Regions from separate parts of the Streptosporangium sp. NBC_01810 genome, predicted to be linked through region 2. Evidence: riboswitches for the same ligand, from Rfam matches in the RefSeq annotation. Region 2 holds a riboswitch; each other region holds the start of a gene.

Region 1 (5,010 bases), 370 kb from region 2:
GGGAGGTGCTGGTCGGCGCCGACTCCACGGCGCCCCCGGCCGACCTGGCGCGCAAGCTGGGCCGCCCGGCGTACTCGGTGCTGCTCGCCGTACGGCAGCTCGCCTCCCGTGGGCTGCTGCGCATCCCGGAACCCGACGCGGCCGCCGCACCCGCCACGCAGGACCCGCTGCCGAGGCGGACGAGGGGGGCCACGGAGATCCCGGCAGCCGGAACGGGCTCCCTGGCGACGCCTGCGTCGCTTCCCGGAGCCACCGGGGACCCGACCGACGTCAACCTGCTCATCCGGCTCAGGAACGCATTGGAGGCACTGACTTGAGCCTGGTTCGATGCCGCCGATAAGGCTGCGGACGCTGAAGCTGATCGGAAGGAGGGTGTCGGTGGAACTGCGTGAGGAGATACACCGCGAGATGGCGCTGTTGCGGGAGCGGATACCCGACGTGGACGGGAGCATCGCGTGCAGCGTCGACGGTCTGACCCTGGCCAGTGATCTGGGCGACGGCACCTCCACCGAGCAGACCGGCGCGCTCTCCTCCGCGCTGCTGGCCCTCAGCCGCCGGATGACCGGCATGGCCGGCAAGGGCGCCTTCGAGGAGACGCTGATCTCCGGCACCAACGGCTACGCGGCCTGCTACGCCGCCGGCCCCAAGATCGTCCTCACGGTTCTGGCACGCCCGGGGACCAACCTCGGGCTGCTCAGGCTGGAGGGTCGCAAGACGGCGGCCAGATTGGCCGCCATCACCTCACGGATATCGATAACTCAGTGATCGGAGGCAGACATGGGCAACATGGACATCTCTCTCAAGGAGATGATGGCGATCGACGGTGCCATCGGCGCGGTGATCGTGGACTACAACAGCGGGATGGCGCTGGGCGCGCTCGGCGGTTCCAAGGATCTCGACCTCCAGGTGGCGGCCGCGGGTAACACCGAGGTCGTCAAGGCCAAGATGCGGACCATGGAGTCGCTCGGCCTCAAGGACGGCATCGAGGACATCCTCATCACGCTCGGCACGCAATACCACGTGATCCGCCCGCTCTCCGGCCGGAGCGGCAAAGGCCTGTTCATCTACATGGCCCTCGACCGGAACCGGGCCAACCTCGCGCTCGCACGGCACATCCTGCGCGGCATCGAGGAGCGGCTCGAGGTCTGATCCTCCTGCGGCCCGTGCCCCGGGGGGCACGGGCCGCAGGAGGATCTCATCGGATCGCGTCGGCGAAGGAAAGCCGGAGATCGTGCCGGACCTCAGCTCTCCTCGGCGCCCGCCCTACCGCGGAGACGGCCGGCGACCAGGTAGGTGGCACCACCCGCGGCGAGCACTCCCGCCAGGGCCAGGCCGGCGGCCGTGCCGGCGGACGGACCGGCCGAGGTGACGGCCGCCACCGGGGCGGCGGCGCCCAGGTCCCGGACACCCTGCTCGGCGGCCTTGGCGTCGGCGCCGGACAGGGCGACCGGCTTGGCGGCGATGCTCGCCTCAGGTGCGGTGAGCGGCTCGGACATGATCTTGGGCTTGGCGAACGTCTGGATCACCTGCTGGGTCTTCACAGACTTCTTGGACTGCTCGGCCTTGACCAGGACCGTCTGCGGAGGCTTCGCCGGGTTCGCGTCCCGGTAGCGCCAGGCACCGGTGGCGAACGCCACGGGGTGGTTCTTCTTGCCCACGCCGTCGCCCCACTTGGTGACCACGTACTTGATGTCGATGTGGCCCATGCCGCCGTTGCCGTCCACACCCAGCGTGGCGGAGTTGAACCGGCCGTCGGTCAGGTCGGCGAAGGTCTTGGCATCAATGTCGATCATGATGCCCCGGTTGGAGGGCACGCCGGGACCGCGGTCACCGACGAAGAACTTGGCCTTCTTGCCCTTGTAGATGACATAGCCCTCGGTGAACAGGGGCCAGCTCGGGCTGGCGATCATGCCCTTCTGCATCGGCTTGCCACTGGCCGGCAGGCCGGTGTCACCGGCCCGGCCCGAGGAGTCGTCCCAGAAGTAGGAGGCCCTGGTCGAGCCCTCAAGGAGAACGGTCTCGTTGGCGGCCACCACGGTGTCCGCGCCGGGGGAGGCAACGGAGGCAGTGGCACCGGCAGCGGCGACGGAGGCGGGAGCGGCGGAGGAGGCGGGCAGCGCGGAGGCCACACCGCTGGAGACGAGCACGCCGGCACCGACCAGAGCGGCGGTGGCGAGGCGGTTCTTGTACGGGAGGTTCTTCGGGAGGTTCTTATGCAGGCCGTTCTTGTGCAGGTCAAAAGGAAGACGCATGAAGAAGAGGCTCTTTCGCGAGGGAACGGGGCAGCCACGTGCGACGCATGGGGAGGAGTGCAGTGGCGGGGACGCGCTCATCGGAAAAGTGGCGTGGCAGGATCAGTCGATCGCTACGCGGAGCACGATCCAGGTGCCGCGCTCAGGCGCGGCGACAGGGGTCAGCGACGAAGTTCAGGTGGTCGGCACGGGCAGAGCGGGCACCGACGTGGTGACGCGGTGATCCATGAGGGGGATCTCCTCTCCAGCTCGTCTACCGGGTTAGCTGACGGGTTCGGGCGGTGGAGTTGCCCTACCGCCGCACGTTCGCGGCGGATTCACCCCGGAAAAGTGGTTCCCCGGTTCCCCGGACCATGCGGGCCCTGTGGGATTCGACGTCGGCCGGCCGCTCCCTCTTGTGAAGGGCAGGTCGCCAACCGATACCCATGGACACTACTCACGAAATCGGACAAAGCAAAGCAAATGCCATGAAAACCCCAGAAGATCTACCTACTACCCCCAAGAAAGCCCCATCGGGGACCCCGTCACACCAACAGCCGCCCTACCAGCGAGAACGTCTTGCCGATCTCGGGTTTCACACCCCGGAGACCCGCGGCGGGCAAGCTCAGTCCCACCAGAACGACCAGGCGTTCCTGCCCTTGATCTGCTCGGCGTAGTCGATGAGACTCCCCGCGCCCTGGATGATGCTGTCGGGGCAGAACGTCCAGTGCTCCGCGGCGACGTGCAGGGCGTGCTCCGAGGTCGTCGGAGGTGCGGCGACGCTGAGGTCGAGGGTGTTGAACCCCATGCCGACCACCCGCACCCCGAACCTGTCCTCCCAGCTCCGCACCACGGCCGCGAGCGGGACCATCCACTCGTTGTGGTTCAGGGCACCCTGCCAGCCCATGACGGCGAGAGCGTCGGCCCCGCGCTCGACCGCGACGAGCCCGAGCGGGGTCCTGCGCTCGGCCACCAGGCCGGCGTACCAGTCGGCGACCACGCCGGGATCGGCGGCAGGCCTTCCCGAAGGGGCCGGACCCGGACATTCGACTCCGAAGGGGTCGAGGATTTCGAGCTGGTCGATGTGGGCCTTGACGATCCAGTCGGACCACACCTCGGCCATGAACGCGGCGGCCTGGTAGTTGTCGATCTCGACGGCGGCGTCCGGGGCGATCTGACCGGCCGACCAGGGCTGCACCGAGTCCTCCAGCAGCACCGGCCACAGGCCGGAGTGCTCGTGCTGGGACCGCAGCCGTGCCCAGTACTCGCCGGAGACCGCCACCTCACTCAGCCAGAACGCCGGACGGCGACGGAGCGAGAGCTGAGCGTAACCGGGGTCGGGCCACACCACGTCCCCCGGTGGCAGGTCCACCGAGAGCCTCCGGCCCTCACCTCCGCTGCTTCCGTCGGCCCCGTCAGCGAACAACTGGCCCAGAACTGGCGGAAGCTTCCCACGCTCGCACTCGCTCATTCCTACCGATCCGATCCTGACCACGGACCAATTTTGGCCTGTCAACCGTCCCGAGGGACAGTTCTGCCCTGGTCCAGGCAAAAATTATCGGTACAGGGGGAACGGAGCCTGGCGGGTGTCAGTCCTTCACCGCCCCGCCCAGCCCGGCCACCAGCCTGCGCTGGACGGCCACGAAGAAGATCAGCACAGGAACGGTCATCAGCGTCGAGGCCGCCATGATGCCGCCCCAGTCGTTCTCGTCGGGCTTGAAGAAGACCAGCAGGGCCGAGGGCAGCGTCTGGTTGTCCCTGGCCGAGATGATGAAGGTCCTGGCGGAAGATGAAGTCGTTCCAGGCGGTGATGAACGAGAAGACACTCGTGGCGACCAGTCCCGGCGCGACGAGGGGAAAGAGGATCCGCCACAGGATCACCGGCCGGCTCGCGCCGTCGATCATCGCGGCCTCCTCCAGCGTCCGGGGAGAGCCTCCCCCGCCGCGCCGACCTCGACCTGCTCCGCCCGTCCGACGGGGTCAGCCGCTGACCGCTCACCGGAGCGGGCACTCCGCGGCGGGCGGCGGCGCGGGGAGCGTGCCCGCCCCCGCGACCCGCATCGGGCGGGGTCGAACGGGTTGACGACGGACACCCCCGTGCCGTCGAAGTCCTTGACGTTCCGGCTGACCAGGGTCCAGCCGTTCACCCTGGCTGTGGCGGCTGTCTTCGCGACTTCTCATCTTCCGCGCCCAGGTAGTGGCATCAATGTAGACTTCATCTAAGTAAGATTGATTATTACTAAGGTAGGATCGATGGAGTTTACCGGCAGGGCCTTCGATCTCGATCAACTCGACGCGCAGTTGCGGCTCGCGACAGAGGGCAGGGGAGGGACGCGAGGCCGGGCAGTGATCATCACTGGCCGCAGGCGAGTGGGCAAGTCGCGCCTGGTGCAGGAGTTCTGTGATCGTTCTGGCCTGCCGTATGTCGTCTTCCAGGCGACGAGAGGTCGTAGTCCGGTTGCGGAACGTAATGACTTCGCCGAGACCGTCGCCTGCTCCGGACTCGCAGGCGCCGAGTTCCTTCAGGGCTCCGCGCCGCAGGACTGGAACCACACCCTCCGGTCGCTGGCGCTGGCCGCGGGTGATGAGACCCCGTGCATCGTGGTTCTTGACGAGGTTCCGTGGCTGATCGAACAGGACGGGGAGTTCGAGGGTGCCCTGCAGACGGCCTGGGACAGGTATCTCTCAGCTCGGCCGATCCTGTTGATCCTCGTCGGAAGCGACCTGTCGGTGATGGAATCCCTACAGGAGTACGGCCGCCCCTTCTTCGGCCGGGCTG
Region 2 (5,010 bases):
CCACGTGGTCAAACCGCGGGCCTGCGCACTCGCGGGAGTTCCGCTCTACCTGGTGATAGACACCTTCGCGAACCGCTTCAGGCTGCTCAGCAGGCCAGGGCCGGAGGGGTACTCCGACGAGATCACCGAGTCGATCGGCAAGCCGCTTGAGCTGCCCGCGCCGTGGAACCTCACGATCGACACCGGCAAGCTGAGCGAAGGATAGACCCGCCGCAGGAGGAGGCCCGGCCGGATTGGAGACCGGGCTTCCTCCAAGGGGACGGGACTAGCAGATCTTGTGGACCCAGTTGTGCGAGTCCGGGCGGGAACCGTACTGGATGCCCACGAGCTCCTCGCGGATCCTCTCGGTGACGGGCCCCTGGGTGCCGTCGCCGATCGTCCAGCCGCGGTCCGCACCCTTGACCGAGCCGACCGGGGTGACGACCGCGGCGGTGCCACAGGCGAAGACCTCGGTGAGCTCGCCCGACTCGCAGCCCCGCTGCCACTCCTCGATCGACAGCCGCCCCTCCTCCGCCCGCAGGCCGAGGTCCGCGGCGAGGGCGAGGATCGAGTCGCGGGTGATGCCCGGCAGGAGCGTGCCGGTGAGCGCCGGGGTCAGCAGGCGGTCACCGTAGACGAAGAACAGGTTCATCCCGCCCATCTCCTCGACGTAGCGGTGCTCGCTCGCATCCAGCCAGACCACCTGGTCACAGCCCTGCTCGACGGCCTGGCGCTGGGCCACGAAGGCCGCGGCGTAGTTGCCGCCGCACTTGGCGAAGCCGGTGCCGCCGGGGGCCGCACGGGTGTACTCGGTGGAGAGCCAGACGCTGACCGCCTGCCCGCCGCCGAAGTAGGCCGCCGCCGGAGAGGCGATCACCATGTACTTGTAGGTCCTGGAGGGGTAGTTGACCCCGAGCGCCGGCTGCGTGGCGATCATGAAGGGGCGCAGGTAGAGGCTGTGTCCGGGCCTGGTCGGAACCCACTCGCGGTCGGTCTGGACGAGCAGTTCCAGCGACTCGACGAACGTCTCCTCGGGCAGCTCGGGCATGGCCATCCGCAGCGCGGAGGTGTTGAAGCGGGCGGCGTTGGCCTCGGGGCGGAAGGTCACGATCGCACCGTTCTGCTGGCGGTACGCCTTCATGCCCTCGAAGAGCTCCTGCGCGTAGTGGAAGACCGCGGTCGCGGGGTCGAGGCTGAGCGGGCCGTACGGCATGAGCCGGGCGTCGTGCCAGCCCTCGCCCTCGGTGTAGTCGATCGAGATCATGTGATCGGTGAAGACCTGACCGAACCCCGGAGTCGCCATTACCTGCTCGCGCTCGGCCGCGGTACGAGCGTGGTCGGAGAGCTGCACGTCGAAGCTGAGCTTCTGAGCGGTGGTCATGACGCGGATCCTTATCTTGATGTCTGGCTTACCTCGGGTCCATTCTGCGTTGGACCGGGTAACGGGAAACTACTGCATCCATGCCGCAAACCGGCAGTGCGGAGGAAACAAAAACGCGCCCGGCGGCTCAGAGAGCCGCCGGGCGCGTCAGAGTCGAGGGGGCGGCTTCCTCAGCCGGCTACTCGCGCGGTGATGTCGTCACCGATCTCCTGGGTGGTCCGGCCGGCCCAGCCGGCCAGCCGCTCGAGCAGGTCGTCGGCGACGGCCTGCTCGACCCGGGCCGCCTCGTCGGCCAGGCCCAGGTGGTCCAGGAGCATGGCGACCGACAGGATCGTGGCGGTCGGGTCGGCCTTGCCCTGGCCCGCGATGTCGGGGGCGCTGCCGTGGACCGGCTCGAACATGCTCGGCGCGGTGCGGTCGGGGTTGACGTTGCCGCTGGCCGCCAGGCCGATGCCACCGGCGATCGCCGCGCCGATGTCGGTGATGATGTCGCCGAAGAGGTTGTCGGTGACGATCACGTCGAAGCGCTCCGGCTGGCTGACGAAGAACATCGAGGCCGCGTCGATGTGGCAGTAGTCGGTCTGGACCTCGGGATACTCCAGGCTGACCCGGTCGAACGTGCGGGCCCAGAGGTCGCCTGCGTAGGTGAGCACATTGGTCTTGTGGACCAGCGTCAGCTTCTTGCGGGGGCGGGCCACGGCCTTCTCGAAGGCGTAGCGCACCACACGCTCGACCCCGTAGGCGGTGTTCAGCGATTCCTGGGTGGCGATCTCGTGCGGCGTGCCGCGGCGCAGGACGCCGCCGGCTCCGGCGTACAGGCCCTCGGTGCCCTCGCGGATGACGATCATGTCGATGTCCTCGGGGCGGGCATTGCCCAGCGGCGTCTCGACGCCGGGGAAGAGCTTGACCGGGCGGAGGTTCACGTAGTGGTCGAGCTGGAAGCGGAGCTTGAGCAGCAGATCGCGCTCCAGGATGCCCGGGGGCACGCTGGGGTCGCCGACCGCGCCGAGCAGGATCGCGTCGTATCCGCGTAGCTCGTCGAGGAGCGGGTCGGGCAGGGTCTCGCCGGTCTCGTGGTAGCGCTTGGCTCCGAGGTCGTACGTGGTGGTCTCCATCTTGGTGCCGACCGCTTCGAGGACCTTCAGTCCCTCGGTGACGACCTCGACTCCGATCCCGTCCCCGGGGATGACCGCCAGGCGAATGTTACGCGAATCCATGCAGGCACCTTACCTGTCCGTCTCGGTGATCGAACACCGGTCTCACTCTTCGGACACGTCAACACGTCCACACGTCCACATGTGATCACTTTGTCCTTTTTTACTCCCTATTGACCGTTTCGCGAGGTTTCGTTATCGTCCTCCCCATTCACATTGATGCCTAATCCGTACGGACCATCCCCTTATCGGCCCGTACGGAGCCGGGGAACCACTTTTTCCGGGATCCACCCGGCCCCCGGGAACCCGCTCCTCCCCCGGAGCGCGTTCCCGGCCGCCATCACGGGATTCCTTGGGGCGAATCGGTGCGCTCGCGCACCGTAGGGCGGCCTCCACGCCCGAGCCCGACAGCTCACCCGGCCGGCCCTATGGAAGGAATCATCCTGTCCGGCAAGATGTACTCTCGCGTCCTGTCCATCCTCGTCTCCGGCGCCGCGGTGTTCGCGGCCTCGGCCATGGCGCCGACAGCGGCACTGGCCGCCGCCCCCCTCCCCTCCCCCGAATCCCCCGCGCTCGGCACCTCCACGCTGAAGGCGGCGCTGAAAAGCGCGACGCCCAGGCCCGCCTGGCGGAAAGCCGTGAATTGGGCCATGTCCAAGCGCGGCACGCCCTACGTCTGGGGCGGCACCGGCAACGGCGGCTTCGACTGCTCGGGCCTGATGCTCCGCGCCTACGGCGCCGCCGGGATCACACTGCCCCGCGTCACCAACGACCAGTACGCGGCCTTCTCCAAGAAGATCGCCTGGAAGGATCTCAAGCCCGGTGACCTGGCCTTCTTCAGCGGCCTCGGCCACGTCGGCATGATCACCAGGCCCGGTTACATGGTCCACGCCCCGCGGAGCGGCGACGTGGTCAAGGAGGAGAAGCTCAGCGCCTGGCGCCGGTCCTCCTTCGTCGGCGCGGTGCGCCCCGATCCGCAGGGGGTCAAGCTGACCGAACAGATCAAAATCGCGACCGGCGGATAGGACACGCCGGCCGGCAACCGGTAGAAAGCCCCAAAAATCCCGACGGCATCGGGAATCAGGTTCAGCGGATGGGAGCACCACCGTTGTCCCGGCGGTCCAGGGCGGTCTGGAGCGCCTCGGCGGCCTCGTCCTCGACCTCTTCGGCGCGGTTCCAGGGATACATGTCGTACATGGTGGATCTCGTCTCGGTCGCATGCGAGCAAGGAAGATGGTCGAGACTCCGATCAGGGCTCCGGCCAGGCCTGATGTCACGGATCCGGATCACGGACCGATGATTCGTGGTGTGGAGCCGGCGAGTTGCCGGCCTGTCCCTGTCAGGCCTCGTCGCGGCAGGTAAGACCTGGCGCATTCCACTTCAGGTTACCTGCCGGCCGAAGCACCGTCTCACCCGGTGTACACACTTCTCACATGCCGGGACGAAAGATGGCCGCCGCCCCGCACTGCGGGGCGGCGGCCATCTCGGTGGATCTTTTGCCTACCGGGCCTAGTCGGCCAGGTCGACCGAGCGACCGCTGTCGGCGCCGATCTCCGCACCGATCTGGTCGATCACCTCTGCCGGGATGGCGGTGTCTACGGTGAGCGCGATGAGGGCCTTGCCGCCCTTGACGTCGCGGGCCACCTGCATCGAGGCGATGTTGATCGAGTGGTCGCCGAGGATGCGGCCGACCACGCCGACGACGCCGGGGCGGTCGGTGTAGGTGAAGAACGACAGGTGGTCGGTCGGCTCGATCTCCATCTGGTAGCCGTTGACCTCGACGATCTTCATGATCTGCCTCGGACCCGACAGGGTGCCGGAGACCGAGACCGCGCGGCCGTCGGCGAGGACGCCGCGGACCGTCACGACGTTGCGCCAGTCGGGGCTCTCGGTGCTGGTGACCAGCTCGACCGAGACGCCGCGGTCCTTGGCCAGCAGCGGGGCGTTGACATAGGTGACGGAGTCCTCGACCACGTCCGTGAAGACGCCCTTGAGCGCGGCCAGCTCCAGTACGCGGACGTCGTGGGCGGCGATCTCGCCGCGCACCTCGACGTCGAGCTTGGTGGCGACCTCGCCCGCGAGGGCGGTGAACACCCGGCCGAGCTTCTCGGCCAGCGGCAGGCCCGGCTTGACGCCCTCGGCGACGGCGCCGCCCTGGACGTTGACCGCGTCGGGCACGAACTCCCCGGCCAGGGCGAGCTTCACGCTACGCGCCACCTGGGTGCCGGCCTTCTCCTGGGCCTCGTGGGTGGAGGCGCCCAGGTGCGGGGTGACGACCACCTGGTCGAGCTCGAAGAGCGGGCTGTCGGTGACCGGCTCCTTCGGGAACACGTCGATGCCGGCGCCGGCGACGCGGCCCTCCTTGATCGCGGAGTAGAGGGCGTTCTCGTCGATGATGCCGCCGCGGGCGACGTTGATGAGGCGGACGTTCGGCTTGACCGCGTGCAGCTCTCTGTCACCGATGAGACCGATGGTCTCCTTGGACTTGGGCAGGTG
Region 3 (5,010 bases), 1.8 Mb from region 2:
TGCGGACCAGCGAGGTGCCGAGGACGACCGTGCGCTCCTCGGGACGTGGCCTGCGCAGCGGTTGTGACCGCAGCCAGGCGAAGTCGTGGGTGACCAGCTCGGCCCCTCCCGCCCGTACGGCCTTCGCCAGGTCCACGGGGACGGGCAGCGCTGTGAAGATCGACAACCGCCCCGAGCGGGCGGCGGCGCGCAACCTGAGTCCGGCCGCCGCACCGAGGACGGTTCTGAACCGTCCCGCCTTTCCCCTGGCTCTCAGCAGGGGCGTACCCGCGTGGCCGACGAGCAGCTCCAGGAGCCTGATGGTGGCCAGCCCGTCGTCGACGATCACGATCCGGCCAGGGAGCCCGGTGAGCCAGCGGAGCTGGACCTTGCCGGAGAAGGCGTCGCCCACCGCCCAGGTCGCGCCCCGGCGCGGCCTGGGCATGTCCGGCCGCGCGGCGGTGAGCTCCAGGCCCGGCGGCAGGGTGAGGCGGCCGAGCTCACGTCCCGTCACGGCCAGGGGGCGTAGCCTCGCCCTGGGCACGAGGTGGCTGCGGGCGCCGAGCAGCCCTGCGTGGTGGGCCTCCACGGCGCAGAGCATCTGCAGCGGGGATTCCACCCAGGCGATGGCCGAACCCTGCTCCCGCGCGTGGTCTCGACCGTCCTCCACGCCGGGTAATGACCCGTTCACGACTGACCCAAGCTAACCCGGTGGCCTTAAGCGCCTGGGAACTGCGGGTGAACAGCCGCCCACGCGCGTCCGTCATGATCGTCTTCGGGGCGAGGCCGTCTTCGGGGCAGCACCCTGTCGCCGGACCATGTTCGAGCCTCCCGAGGGGGAGGGACGCAGCCTCTCCGCACTTTTTACCATCGAATACTTGTTCAAGAAAAAGTCGACCCGTCCCCTCCTACCCATGGGCCCCCGATCATGCCGTAGCACCCCGGGACAGGCGGTCCACCGGCGGGTACCACACGCCCGGAGCACCGGAAAAACAGGGGATCCCGCCCATGACGGCGCGGCGACCCCAGCCGACGCGACCGGCCGGGAACGGGCGCGATCCACCCCCTTCCCCGACCAAGCGACTTCCCGCCCCAACCCCTCAAATCTGACGTTTTACCAAGTCAGAGCAATGTGTCCTACTTGTAATCGTCTGCCCGGGTGACGTACGTTCGTCCTGTTCATGGCAAATGTCTGGGTCTGTATAGGTCTACGCATTGCCGTCACATTGCCCGACCGCGCTCCACCTGGGCGGAACCCCCGCCCGCGGTGAGCACGGCCGCCGAATCCGCGAGGTCTGCGGAACCGGGGAACCACGTTCCTGGGGTGAATCAGCGCGTTCTCGCGCCGTAGGGCACTTCCCAGCCCGAACCCGTCAGCTAACCCGGTAGGCGGCATGGAAGCGAAGCAAGGAGTCGAACCCCAGTATGACCAAGAACCGCCTCACCCCCACCCTCAGCGCCCCCCGCGTGGTGAGCGCCCTCCTGGGCGCCTGCGTCGTCCTGGCGACCGGCTCCGTGGGCTCCGCCGCCCTGGCCGACAGCCACACCGCCCTGAACGCGCCGCCCGCCGACGCGAAGGTCTCCGATGCCTCGCAGAACAGGCTCGCGAGCACCCCGCTCGAGACCGCGGCCGAGAGGCTGCCCAAGGTCTCCGCCGCGCAGGTCCTGGACCTCGCCTCCAAGCAGATCGGCGTCCACGAGAACGCCCAGGGCGGCGGGACCAAGTTCCACTCGTGGTACATGTCCTCCCCGCGCGCCCAGGAGACCGTCGCCCGCGACGGCGGCACCCTGCGCGGCTACGCCAACGCCCCTTGGTGCGCGATGTTCGTCTCCTGGGTCGGCGAGATGGCCGGCATCCGGCCCACGATGGGCTGGGACGCCTACACCGTCACCCACGCCAAGTGGTTCAAGGAGAACAAGCACTGGGGCACCACCCCCACCCCCGGCGCCGTCGTCTACTTCGACTGGGCCGGTAGCAAGAGCATTGACGGCATCGACCATGTCGGCTTCGTGAAGAAGGACAACGGAGACGGCACGATCACCACGATCGAGGGCAATACCGGCAACGGCAACGTCGAGCAGCGCATCCGGCCCGTCTCCCAGGTCGTCGGCTACGGCTACCCCGTCTACTCCAACTGATCCACACCCGCCGCCCGCACCATCCCCCATGGGGCGGGCACCCGGCCCCCGCCGGTGAACGCGGGCCGATCCGCACTCGTCCAGGGGCTCCGCTCGCTCGCGCGGAGCCCCTGACGGCGTTCCCCCGGCCGCCTTCGCGACTCCTTCGCTTGAAGCGCTCCCCACGGATGAATCCGGGGGATTCCAGCCGTCCCAACCGTGCGGCTCTGCGCATGGTCGCGATGCTGTTGCTTGGCGGTTCACCTTCCGGCCCCGTTTACGGGGGTTTCCACGCCCCAGCCCACGATCCCGTTCCGGGTGACGTGGGCTCCGCCCTCCCGGCGGTGAGTAATGGCCAAGGTTGCGAGCTTGGTTATCGCTCACGCGTTCGACCGCGACTGACTGTACCAGCGCGTGGTGCGCTGCCGCAGCAGGTTCCGGACCAGCCCGAGCAGGGACGGTTCCGAACTGCTCGGCGGTCAGGCCTATTTCACGGCCAGGGTCCGACGCCGGTACCGGCGGCACCGGCGGGACGGCCGCCGCGCACCCACCCGGTCGCCGCGCCTCCCGCTCCCGCTTCCGCGAGCAGCCAGTGCACCTCACCCAGGTGGTAGAGGGCTACCGCCGGAGCGCCGTGGACATTGTCCACGATCGGGGTGAGTCCGAGACGCCTGGCGGCGGCTGCCATCATCTCGGCCATCGTGGACGTGCCGGTATGCAGGTAGACCATGTTGTGGCTGGGACCGAGCCCGGCGACGAGAATGCCCATGCGCCACAGGGCGATGGCCGCGTCGTCGTCGGTGGCGGTGCCCGGGACGCGCGGGTCGAACTGCCGCCGGGCGTCGCGCCACGCGTTGGTCAACGCCCGCAGGACCCTACGGTGTAGTGTTCTGGGTACCTCGACGCGCACGGCCGGCGACCGCTTGAAGCCGGTGTCGCCGGCGTCGGCCTGGGTGACGATGGCCCAGGCCAGCCCTGACAGCAGCCGGGCGATCCGTGCCGCCACCGCCTCGCTGCGCGTCTCCACGACGGGAAGATGACGCGACGCTGTGGCGGGTGTCCCCCCGCCGGTGTTCCCGGGTCCGGCAGGGCGCAGATGTTGCCAGGCGAGCGCCGCCTCCAGCATGCCGTACCCGCCGATCGGAGCCTCCGCGAGGGCGCGGTGGACGTTGCCGCTCGCGCAGTCGTGGCGTCCGGCGGACGGTGACCTCGTGAGGGGGGGCGACGCGGTCGGGCCGGGGATCCGATAAGCGATCGGGGTGCTTGTCATGATCTCTGATCTCCTGTGCGGTCAGTTTCCGGGGATCGGCCTGTCGTCGGCGACGATCCGGCCGCCGCGGACCCGATAGGCCCACACCGTGACCGAGGATCTGGCGAGCTCGCCGTCGCCGTTGAATCGGATCTTCGTAGTGATACCGGCGCCGGAGTGGCCGTCGACAAACTCCTCCATGTCAGAGCGTCGCGTCCTGCCTGCGTCGATGCCCCGAAGGAAGACGGTGGCGGCGTCGTAGGCCTCCGCGCTGTAGGTGCCCGGGTCGTGGTCGAAACGGATCCGGTAGCGCCGGGCGAACCCGGGATCCTCCTCCGGCGGCCGGCACGGGCAGGTGAGAACCGCACCCTCGGCGGCCTTGGCCCCCGCCGTGCGGACGAATCCGTCGTCCTTGACCGCGTCGCCCGAGACGAAGACGGCGCTCACGCCCGCGTCGCGCAGCTCGCGCAGGAGCCGGCCGGCCTGGGTGTAGTAACCGCCGAAGAAGATCACGTCGGGGGCTGCCGATTCGACCTCGGAGACCGCGCTGCGGAAGTCGACCGCATTCGGCTGAACCGAGGCGCTCTGCACCACCAGCGAGCCAAGTTCCTTCATGACCAACTCGCTGAGGCCGCGCCCGTAGGGGCTCATGTCGTCGATGACGAACACCTTCCGCGCGAGCAGCCTCTCCTTGATGTACCGGCCGACCGCCGGTCCCTGCGCGGCGTCGCTGCCCAGGATGCGATGGAAGGTCGATCGCCCCCAGCGGCTGAGGCCGGGGTCGGTGGCCGCCGGGGTGATGGTGCTGACCCCGCCCTGGTTCAGGATCGGGTTGGCGGCGTGCGACTCGCCGGAGAACGCCGGCCCGACGACACCGATGATCGCGGGGTCGGCGACGACCTGCTGAGCGAGTTCGGGCGCCTGCTTCGGATCACCCTGGGTGTCGAAGTCGACGAGCCCGACGGGGCAGGCCGGATTGCGGGCGTTGTGCTGTTCGACGGCGAGCAGCGCGCCTTCGCGCATGTTGCGCCCGAGGTTCATGGACTCGCCGGTGAGTGGCCCGAAGAAGGCGACACGCAGGCCACAGCGCCCCGGATCCGGGACGCGCCCCCCGATGTCGGCGCACCCCGGCACGGCTGCCAGCAGCGCCGCCGCGGCGAAGGCGGTCAACCGGCGGGCGCTGCGCATCGATCGCCTCCAGGCGTCTAGGCCGTCCAGCCGCCGCCTGGCGGATGCCACAGCGTACGGGGGCGTTCCGCGTCGCGGTCACCCGACATGAATTCTGCGATGATGATCATGAGGATTCGATGAAGATCCGGTGAAGGGCGAGATGGACCACGGAAACGGGAACCGATCCGATCTCCGGAGGAGAGGTTCGTCAGGAGCCTTCATGCGAGTTCCGCGATGCCCTGTGATCACGCGCGGTGACCGGGCGGCTGAACGCTCGGACGCCCCCGGCCCGCTCCGCACGCGGCTGGTTGAACTTCCCCGGCAGGTCGCCACCCTCGTCTTGAACTTCCCCGGCAGGTCGCTACCCTCGTCCCATGCGTGTGATCGTCGTCGAGGATGATCCCGACGTGCGTGGTGTCGTCGTCTCCGGGCTGCGTTCGGCCGGCTTCGCCGTCGACGAGGCGGCCAACTGGAGCCAGGCCGACCTCAGCATG

Evidence for each region. Region 2 has a riboswitch for cyclic di-AMP ahead of OIE13_RS01085 (C40 family peptidase). Riboswitches for the same ligand answer to the same signal wherever they lie in the genome.
Region 1: linked by a shared signal. The riboswitch ahead of OIE13_RS02830 (hypothetical protein) and the one ahead of OIE13_RS01085 (C40 family peptidase) in region 2 are both predicted to bind cyclic di-AMP.
Region 3: linked by a shared signal. The riboswitch ahead of OIE13_RS09475 (CHAP domain-containing protein) and the one ahead of OIE13_RS01085 (C40 family peptidase) in region 2 are both predicted to bind cyclic di-AMP.

Annotation. Positions count from the first base shown of each region.
Region 1 covers NZ_CP109070.1:614,175-619,184, reverse strand. Annotated here, with positions in the region: gene OIE13_RS02845 (hypothetical protein) at 1-317, shown strand, start outside; gene OIE13_RS02840 (roadblock/LC7 domain-containing protein) at 379-765, shown strand; gene OIE13_RS02835 (hypothetical protein) at 778-1,149, shown strand; gene OIE13_RS02830 (hypothetical protein) at 1,242-2,252, opposite strand; gene OIE13_RS02825 (hypothetical protein) at 2,251-2,475, shown strand; cyclic di-AMP (ydaO/yuaA leader) riboswitch at 2,488-2,639, opposite strand; gene OIE13_RS02820 (DUF4253 domain-containing protein) at 2,857-3,603, opposite strand; partial or broken gene OIE13_RS02815 (carbohydrate ABC transporter permease) at 3,821-4,160, opposite strand; gene OIE13_RS02810 (hypothetical protein) at 4,133-4,378, opposite strand; gene OIE13_RS02805 (ATP-binding protein) at 4,485-5,010, shown strand, end outside.
Region 2 covers NZ_CP109070.1:247,136-252,145, reverse strand. Annotated here, with positions in the region: gene OIE13_RS01100 (Uma2 family endonuclease) at 1-205, shown strand, start outside; gene OIE13_RS01095 (branched-chain amino acid aminotransferase) at 266-1,360, opposite strand; gene OIE13_RS01090 (3-isopropylmalate dehydrogenase) at 1,531-2,577, opposite strand; cyclic di-AMP (ydaO/yuaA leader) riboswitch at 2,725-2,955, shown strand; gene OIE13_RS01085 (C40 family peptidase) at 2,943-3,539, shown strand; gene serA (phosphoglycerate dehydrogenase) at 4,024-5,010, opposite strand, start outside.
Region 3 covers NZ_CP109070.1:2,071,574-2,076,583, reverse strand. Annotated here, with positions in the region: gene OIE13_RS09480 (hypothetical protein) at 1-670, opposite strand, end outside; cyclic di-AMP (ydaO/yuaA leader) riboswitch at 1,248-1,386, shown strand; gene OIE13_RS09475 (CHAP domain-containing protein) at 1,405-2,118, shown strand; gene OIE13_RS09470 (hypothetical protein) at 2,588-3,367, opposite strand; gene OIE13_RS09465 (branched-chain amino acid ABC transporter substrate-binding protein) at 3,389-4,534, opposite strand; gene OIE13_RS09460 (response regulator transcription factor) at 4,891-5,010, shown strand, end outside.